Regions from separate parts of the Proteus hauseri genome, predicted to be linked through region 2. Evidence: riboswitches for the same ligand, from Rfam matches in the RefSeq annotation. Region 2 holds a riboswitch; each other region holds the start of a gene.
The links. A riboswitch is a leader RNA that binds a small molecule or an ion and turns the genes downstream of it on or off. The one in region 2 is predicted to bind thiamine pyrophosphate.
Positions count from the first base shown of each region.

Region 1: another riboswitch for thiamine pyrophosphate. It lies ahead of thiD (bifunctional hydroxymethylpyrimidine kinase/phosphomethylpyrimidine kinase); the one in region 2 lies ahead of thiC (phosphomethylpyrimidine synthase ThiC).
Region 3: another riboswitch for thiamine pyrophosphate. It lies ahead of thiB (thiamine ABC transporter substrate binding subunit); the one in region 2 lies ahead of thiC (phosphomethylpyrimidine synthase ThiC).

Region 1 is NZ_CP026364.1:3,830,105-3,833,388, forward strand. Features, by position in the region: gene fbaB (class I fructose-bisphosphate aldolase) at 1-772, shown strand, start outside; gene thiD (bifunctional hydroxymethylpyrimidine kinase/phosphomethylpyrimidine kinase) at 833-1,630, opposite strand; TPP riboswitch at 1,689-1,778, opposite strand; gene pagP (lipid IV(A) palmitoyltransferase PagP) at 2,874-3,284, shown strand, end outside.
Region 2 is NZ_CP026364.1:1,192,225-1,195,508, reverse strand. Features, by position in the region: gene thiC (phosphomethylpyrimidine synthase ThiC) at 1-1,811, opposite strand, end outside; TPP riboswitch at 1,943-2,065, opposite strand; gene PH4a_RS05440 (HAD family hydrolase) at 2,110-2,784, opposite strand; gene nudC (NAD(+) diphosphatase) at 2,936-3,284, shown strand, end outside.
Region 3 is NZ_CP026364.1:803,233-806,516, forward strand. Features, by position in the region: gene ptsP (phosphoenolpyruvate--protein phosphotransferase) at 1-971, opposite strand, end outside; gene rppH (RNA pyrophosphohydrolase) at 980-1,510, opposite strand; TPP riboswitch at 1,623-1,716, shown strand; gene thiB (thiamine ABC transporter substrate binding subunit) at 1,831-2,796, shown strand; gene thiP (thiamine/thiamine pyrophosphate ABC transporter permease ThiP) at 2,796-3,284, shown strand, end outside.

The DNA of each region.
Region 1 (3,284 bases), 1.3 Mb from region 2:
TCCTAAAAATATTGTTGAATTAGCGATAGAAGCAGGTTGCAACTGTGTTGCCTCCACTTATGGTGTTCTTGCTTCTGTTTCTCGCCGCTACGCACATAAAATTCCTTTTCTTGTAAAGCTTAATCATAACGAAACCTTAAGCTACCCTGCGCAATACGACCAAACGCTGTACGCCAGTGTTGAACAAGCATTTGAAATGGGCGCGGTTGCCGTTGGTGCGACTATTTACTTTGGTTCACAAGAAAGCCGTCGCCAAATTGAAGAAATTTCAATGGCATTTGAACGTGCGCATGAACTGGGTATGGTTACTGTATTGTGGGCTTACTTGCGTAACCCTGCATTTAAGAAAGATGGCGTAGATTATCACGCTAGCGCTGATTTAACGGGTCAAGCCAATCATTTAGCCGCCACCATTGGTGCTGATATTGTTAAGCAAAAAATGGCCGAAAATAATGGTGGTTTTAAAGCAATAGGTTTTGGTCACACTGATGAGCGAGTTTACACCAAACTTACCACTGAAAACCCAATAGATTTAGTACGTTACCAATTAGCCAACTGTTATATGGGCCGTGCTGGCTTAATTAACTCGGGTGGTGCATCAGGTAAAAACGACCTTGAAGATGCGGTACGTACCGCCGTTATTAATAAACGTGCAGGTGGTATGGGCTTAATTTTAGGTCGTAAAGCATTTAAAAAATCAATGAAGGACGGCGTCGCACTGATTAATGCAGTACAAGATGTGTATCTCAATAAATCAGTAACCATAGCGTAAAAACGTTATTCAATTAAAAGCCACCGCCAAAGGTGGCTTTTTTATTTATATGACCTATTTTTACCACCAGCGATAAAAATGGTGTACAGGGCCAAATCCATGCCCGACATCTAAACTATCAGCATGTTCTAATGCCTGTTGTAAATAAGCTTTGGCTTGTTCCACACAAGTTTCCCAATTACTTACTTGAGGACGTATTGCGGCGAGTGCAGCTGAAAGTGTGCAACCTGTTCCGTGGGTATTTTTTGTATTAATTCTCGGTGAGGTAAAACGCCATTCACCTTTTGGTGTAAATAACCAATCTGGACTCTCATTTTCTGTTAAGTGTCCCCCCTTCATTAGCACTGCTTTACAGCCTTGAGCGAGTAATGCATAGCCTTGCTGTTTCATAGTCTGTTCATCTTGTGCAACATCACACCCTAGCAAAGCTGCGGCTTCGGGTAAATTAGGTGTAATTAAATCAACAAGAGGAAGAAGTTTATTAACCATCTTTTCGACAGCATTGGGTTGCAAAAGTGGATCGCCACTTTTTGCAATCATAACAGTATCAAGAACAACAAAAGGAATAGAATATTGATGCAGTTTCTGACAAACAATTTCAATAATATCTGCGTTAGAAAGCATGCCAATTTTTGCGCTATCTATTCTAACATCGGAAAGAACTGCATCTAATTGTGCGCCGACAAAGTCAGGGGATAAATCATACACGCTATGTACACCACAAGTATTTTGAGCGACAAGAGCCGTCATTACTGTTGTGCCATAAACACCGAGGGCAGAAAAGGTTTTTAGATCTGCTTGAATACCTGCGCCGCCGCTAGGATCCGTTCCTGCAATAGTTAGTGCATTAAATCTCACTGATTAACTCCTACTTTTACCAGTTACAGAAAAGTCGGTCTCTGTTAATCAGCACATCGCAGAGTTACCTTGACTTCCCTACGCTGGCATTATCCAGATCAGGTTATACGGGTTTCATCTCAGCCATAAGGCGCCCCGAGCCAAAGCCTGTAAATTCAGGCAATAGAGAGTATCGCATGACCAAAGTAAAGATACTAGCCACAGTCTCTCGCTTTATTTATGGTTATCTAGGATAAACAAATCAAGACGATATAATAGATACAAACTTATTTATATTCCCCTTAAATAAATAATAATTATATATTCCGATAAAAAACAAATCATTTTGCTGATTTTAACGACACTCGATATATGATCTGCCAAATGAGATATTTATAATGCATTTATGGACAACCAAACAACGTAGAAGGGAAAATGAAGAAAAAACTACCACAGTGACAGGAAGAAAAATCAATGTATTATCTTATACTTGATGCAGATATTAATATGGTATTGATAATTCACTCTAGAAATATTGCGCATACAAAAAAATTTATTGAAAAAAGAGTTGAAGACTTCATATTACCTCATTATCGCCTTCCTCATTGATTCAAATTCTAAAGAAAAATACTCACAATAATGGTTACTATCAATGCTTTTATCGCAATAGTCATTCACATTTCTTTTTTAACCCATGTTAATCACTACAAATCAATATATCTCACTGGCATACTCTTTTAAGTATCAGTAAAAACTTAAACGCTTCATAAACAAACATCTTATTTTATCTGATTTAAATTAACGCTTTTTTATCGATTAATTTATTATCCCAACGCAAATATTTGTCTACATCATAAATAAGAATTATTACTCATACTAAATAGACTAATATTTATATAAAAAGGGATAGAAATAGGTATTTCGCTCATCTTATGTTCTGATATCTTCCCAATAACTAAATTTCTTATGATTAATCTCTTATATTTAACTTCTGAACTTACATTATCAGCAACACATTTTGTCCATAAAAAACAATGTGCTAGTGATAATATCATCGCAGAATTTAGTCTTAAGAAAATTAATCGATACCATACAATGAGTGGATTTATTCTCTGTTCAACTCACTAAAATACCTTAGGATTATATTCAATAAGTATAATTTCAGATACCTCTTATCTTAAATTATCACTAATTAAATAACACTATTATTAAAATCTATTTGCCATTACCAGAATCATAGCTGTGTAGTATTCGGAGTTATATTATGTCATCACCCCATTTTCGTCATAGAGCATTAGCAACTACGTTGTTTTCACTCACGTTAACAACCCATGCTTTTGCTACTGAAAATAGCCCAGCCAACACTCAGACAATTACGATAAAAAACGCCCAAACAACAGATCAATCTTTGCAACAAAATAATGAAGAAAGCTATTGGGGAAAATTTAAGCGTAATGTCTCTCAAACGTGGGATAGTGACGATTATAACTACTATTTACCTGTCTGGACTTGGCATAACCGCTTTACTTACGATAAAGAAAAAACAGATCGCTATAACGAAACACCTTGGGGCTTTGGAATGGGAAAATATCGCTATGATAGCGATAACGACTGGCATGCGCTGTATGCAATGGCATTTATGGACTCAAATAATCGCGTACAACCGATAGTCGGT
Region 2 (3,284 bases):
GGGCCACACATTGAGCAGAAATGGGCAACTTTACCTGATGCTTGAGGTAAGGTTTCGTCGTGATATTTGCGTGCAGTTTCAGGATCAAGTGCCAAATTAAACTGATCTTCCCATCTAAATTCAAAACGTGCTTTAGACATCGCATTATCACGAATTTGAGCCCCAGGGTGTCCTTTGGCTAAATCGGCAGCATGAGCCGCAATTTTGTAAGTGATAAGCCCTTGTTTAACATCTTCTTTATTGGGTAAGCCAAGGTGTTCTTTAGGGGTGACATAACAAAGCATTGCACAACCAAACCAACCAATCATTGCGGCACCGATACCAGAGGTAAAGTGGTCATAACCCGGTGCGATATCCGTTGTGAGAGGCCCTAATGTATAAAATGGTGCTTCATGACAATGTTCTAATTCTTCTGTCATATTGCGGCGGATCATCTGCATTGGTACATGGCCCGGGCCTTCAATCATAACTTGAACATCATATTCCCATGCAATTTTGGTTAATTCACCAAGGGTATGTAACTCAGAGAATTGTGCTTCATCGTTGGCATCTTGAATAGAACCAGGTCTTAAACCATCACCCAGTGATAATGAAACGTCATAAGCGGTACAAATCTCACAAATCTCACGGAAGTGTTCATAGAGAAAGTTCTCTTTATGGTGCGATAAACACCATTTCGCCATAATTGAACCACCACGAGAAACTATCCCTGTTAAACGTTTAGCTGTCATTGGCACATAACGCAGCAGAACACCCGCATGAATAGTGAAGTAATCTACACCTTGCTCTGCTTGTTCAAGCAAAGTATCACGGAATATTTCCCATGAGAGATCTTCTGCAACGCCATTTACTTTTTCTAATGCTTGATAAATTGGCACAGTACCAATAGGCACGGGGCTATTGCGAATGATCCACTCACGGGTTTCATGAATATAACGACCTGTCGAGAGATCCATTACGGTATCGGCACCCCAACGCGTAGACCAAATTAATTTTTCTACTTCTTCTTCAATTGAAGAGGTAACTGAGGAATTACCAATATTTGCATTCACTTTTACCAAGAAATTACGACCAATAATCATTGGCTCTGATTCAGGGTGATTGATGTTGGCAGGAATAATCGCACGACCCGCAGCGACTTCTTGGCGTACAAATTCAGGTGTAATATTATCAGGAAGATGAGCACCGAAGCTAAAGCCAGCATGTTGTTGGCGTAATACTTCGCTATGAATACGTTCCCGACCCATATTTTCACGAATGGCGATAAATTCCATTTCTGGTGTGATAATACCTTGTCGAGCATAGTGTAGCTGGGTGACTCTTTTCCCTGATAATGCTTTTTTAGGGCTTGGTTTTAAAGGGAAGCGAAGATGTTCTAATCCTGCATCAGAAAGGCGCTGCTGGGTAAAATCAGAACTAAGCAGTGTTAAGGCCTCGGTATCTTTACGCTCATCAATCCAAGGTTGACGTATCTTTTTTAAGCCTTTATTTACATCGAGTTGAGAGGTTGGATCGCCATAAGGGCCTGATGTGTCATAAACCGGAACAGGTTCATTATCTTCAAAAATAGGATCTTCTTTTGTACCACCCGTTAGTGTTTGAGCTAACTGGATTTCACGCATTGGAATTTGAATATCAGCACGGCTGCCTTCGAGGTAAATGCGATTTGAATTGGGAAAACTGACACCTTGAATAGTGCTGATAAAGGCTTGAGCCGCATCACGTTGCTCTTTTCTCGGACGCTGTTTTTCTGAAATAATCGTTGCTGTTGGTGAAATATCTTTAACAGATATAGATTGTTTTGTGGACATAGCATTTCCTAATAAATATCAATCAAGCGCGAGGCTTGTCGGGTGGATATTGAGAAAAATGCTTGTCTGGAGGTCGCAGGGAGTATCGACAGATAGGTGTGTAAAAAATATACGCGTAGATGCTATCAAAAGGTCGAATCACTCTTGTTCCCTTCGCGGGTATTAACCCGATCAGGTTCCGCGGATCCCGAATAAACGGTCTCAGCCTGTGCTTATAACAACCTTATAAACACTAGGCACTCCGACAAGAAGATGACCAGTATATGAAAGATTTTAAAAACTACAAGTCCGATATCTATTATTGATTTAAATCCCAGTGTAATTGTTTCCAACCGTTATTTATTGCGATTTGGGCTAAGAGAACATCAGCATTAACAGTGATTACCTCATCAGCTTGATAGCATAATGGGAGATCGTTACTAGAGTCAGTATAAAAAAATATATAATTATTATTAATATTATTCTCGTTTTTCCAGTGATTTAATCGTGTCACTTTACCTTCTCTAAATGTTGGTATTCCTTCAATTTTACCGTTGTAATAGCCGTTATTTATTTGCATGTCAATACCCATAGAGGCATCTATATTGAGTAATTTTGCGATAGGGTGAACCAGAAAAGACATCGTAGCTGAAATGATAATAACGGGAATGTTTTCTTGTTGATATTGAGCAATAATATTGATCCCTTGGGGGTAAAGTAATGGCTTAATAATAGTTTGAATATAATCATTAACCCAGTGATTAATCATATCTACAGTAAATTGGTTGAAATAAGAGATATGTTCAAAAAGGTAATGTTCAATATTGAGTTTGCCTGCGTAGTAGTCCTTCATCATTTGAGAATCAAGAGCTAAAAAAGCAGGGTCTTGAACGATTTTTCGATCCCAAAGATAATTTGTCCATAAGCGACTTGAATCGCCACACAATAATGTTTCATCAAGATCAAAAATGGCGAGAGATTTTTTTTTATTCATAGTTATCTAACGTATTTTTCATTAATTTTTTTTATATATTTTCATTAAAAAATAGTACTGAATGATAAGGATTTTACATGATACATTGAGATAATTGGTTTAAAGAGAGTATCCTCTAGTCTATATCATTATTTTGGATAGAATCATCGTTATGCATTTATATACATTAACCGGATCAGAAAAAGGCTGGTGGACTGTTAGCCTTGGTGGGCGAGTTTGGTTACCTCAAGGCGATCTACCTTTTGGTACTGCTCAGAATTGGGGGTTAACAGGTAAACAAGCCAAAGTTGTTGGTGAATGGCAAGGGGAAAATGTTTGGCTTATTCATGGCAAAATGGATAACGATATGTGTTCTCCCAGACTGATAGCCTCTCAAGACGAAAAATTATTTAAGCTTGTTGGAAGAGGTGTACAGTTAGCCGAATTTTACCGTTCTCATCGTTACTGCGGTTACTGTGGTTCTAAAATGAGACATAGTGAGAGTGAATGGGCTTGTTTAT
Region 3 (3,284 bases), 390 kb from region 2:
ATAAAGCGATCTGGCCACGTATTGGTAAAGCTTAACTCATCATCTAAATGAAAGAGTAATCGTTGCCCTAATGCTTTTAAATCAGACGCTCGCTCACGCATATAACCATCTTTAAGGCTAGAAAATTGCGCGGAGAACTTTTCAATTACCACTTTAACCGCCCATTCAGCGACATAGCCTTGGGTAATCACTGTGGTCATTTTCTGTTTTAATTGCGGATCATTAAGAAGATGAGAGTAAAGATCGAAAATTGCCGCACTCTCTTTTTGTGCACTTGCCATAAAGCGTTTACTAAAGCGGCGGCACTCTGCTGTTGCATCTTCTAATGCAATAGTAAGACGATTTTGCTCCGCTTTAATGTCTAACGCACTCGCCTTATAGACCTGCTCAAGAATAGGCTGAGAAACCTCTTGCCAACCATAAGCCATTATTACGCCTGTAGAAACAGATAGCGCCTTAATGCGGCTTTGACGATATTGCCCAAAAAGTCCTTTGGTTTGAGCTTGGGCCAAAATGGCGCCCAGTTGAGTGGCTAGCGTCACCATAAAAGACTCTTCACTTTCATTAAATAAGCGACGTTCTTTTTGTTGAACAACTAACACACCAAGAAGCTGACGGCGATAAACGATTGGCACACCGAGGAAAGCTCTTAAACTCTCTTCGTTGACTTGGGGAAGGTATTTGAAATTAGGATGTTCACGAATATCAGCAAGGTTAATAAGCTCTGAAAGGCGGCCTACTTCGCCAACAACGCCTTCATCAAAGGAAAGGCTAACAGCACGCCCTTTCGGTTTTTTTAATCCTTTTGTCGCCATTAAATAAAAACAACGACGCTGAATATCCGCAAGATAAATAGAACACACATCCGTGTGCATAGCTTGACACGTTTCCTTAACTAATAGTTCAAGCGCTTCCGGCAACCCAGCGGCCATCGCAACTTTTTCTACAATTTCCCGTAAGCGTGTCAGCATAGTGTTATCTAATATCTTTTACGGCGATATCCATAAGATTGACGTAATGCAGACACTTGTTCTTGTAACGGCATAACAATTGGGGCGAACTCTTTCATTACCCGTCGATAAACATCTCGTTTAAAAGAGACGACTTGACGAACCGGATACCAATAGCTCACCCAACGCCAACCATCAAACTCAGGCGTTTTGCTTTGCTGAACATTAATGTCCTTGTCATTACTCGTTAACTGCAAAAGGAACCAACGCTGTTTTTGACCTATACAAACAGGTTTTGTATCCCAACGCACCAAACGCTTAGGCAATTTGTAACGTAACCAGTTACGTGTGGAGGCAAGAATTTTGACATCCTTACGACTTAACCCAACTTCCTCGAACAACTCGCGATACATTGCCTGCTCTGGCGATTCACCAGGGTTAATTCCACCTTGGGGAAATTGCCATGAATGTTGCCCATAGCGACGGGCCCAAAGAACTTGCCCTTGCCGATTACAAATTACAATCCCAACATTCGGGCGGTAGCCATCATCATCGATCACCAGACTACCTCAATAACAAAATTTGAAAGATAACTTATTGTTTCATACTACTCACAGACGGTAAACCTCTATCAACAGACTTTGCACAGCGCCCCGTTTTATCTACAATGGGAAAGTCTCAACGGGGTGCCCTCTTTTTGGCTGAGAAAAACCCGTGGAACCTGATCCAGCTAATACTGGCGTAGGGATTTGAGTCAGGATGCAGCAATATCTTCTTAATTTGCCTTCCTTACTCCTCAGATCCTACCTGACTTTTCACTGAGGAACGTAACGTGCTAACAAAATCTATTCGTCATACGCTTGTTATTGGCGTATTAGGCATGATGGCTGCATTTTCAGTCAATGCCGCCCCGAAAAAACCTACGCTAACTATTTATACCTATGATTCCTTTACTGCTGATTGGGGTCCAGGTCCTGCGATAAAAAAAGCCTTTGAACAACAATGTGATTGTGAATTAAAGCTTGTTGCTCTGTCTGATGGTGTTTCTCTTCTTAATCGCTTACGAATGGAAGGTAATAAAAGCAAAGCAGATATTATCTTAGGATTAGATAACAACCTTATTCATGCCGCGAAAGAAACCGGACTTTTCGCACCAAGTAACATCGACACATCAAAACTTGCGTTGCCAGAAAAATGGACAGATGACACTTTTGTGCCTTACGACTACGGTTACTTTGCCTTTATTTATGATAAAAATCGCATTACTACCCCACCCAAAAGCATGGCTGAACTGCTAAATAGCAAAGAAAAATGGAAGATTTTGTATCAAGATCCGCGCACTAGCACACCAGGTTTAGGTTTAATGCTTTGGATGCAATCACTTTATCCAGAAAATACCGCAGCTGAATGGAAAAAGCTGGCGGACAAAACACTGACGGTGACCAAAGGCTGGAGCGAATCTTATGGCTTGTTCTTAAAAGGTGAAGGCGATTTTGTGCTGAGTTATACCTCATCTCCGGGTTATCACATCCTCGCGGATAAAAAAGATAACTATGCAGCCGCTATTTTCTCTGACGGCCACTATCTACAAGTTGAAGTTGCGGCAAAATTAAAATCAAGTCAACAACCTGAGTTAGCACAACAATTTATGCAATTTATGCTAACGCCCGCATTCCAAGAAACGATTCCTACAACCAATTGGATGTATCCTGTTATCGATATGCCGCTGCCTGATGTCTACTCTGTGATGCCAAAACCTGAAAAATCGCTGCAATTTGATGCTGATATAGTGGCCAAAGAGCGCCAACAATGGACTCGTGATTGGCAATCTGCGGTTAGCCGCTAATGAGAAGTTGGCTTATCCCGGGGCTATTAGCCTCGGGTTTACTTCTTGTTGTTGCATTACTTTCATTTGGTGCATTGTGGTTTAATGCGCCAAGTGGTGAATTCAGCTCTATTTTTGCTGATGATTATTTATGGCATGTCGTTCGCTTTACCTTTTGGCAGGCTTTTTTATCGGCATTATTTTCTATTTTGCCCGCAATTTGGCTTGCTAAAGCGCTTTTTCGACGTCAATTTTTTGGTAAAACGCTCTTTTTACGTTTATGTGCCATGAGCCTTGTACTACCTGTATTAGTCGCTCTATTCGGTATTTTAACGGTTTATGGCAGAACGGGGTGGATTGCTCATATTTGTGCATGGCTTGGTATTGATTACCAATTCACACCTTATGGCTTACAAGGAATATTATTAGCTCATATCTTTTTTAATATGCCATTAGCCACAAGAATGTTGTTACAAGCGCTAGAGAGCATCTCTCCAGAACAACGCCAG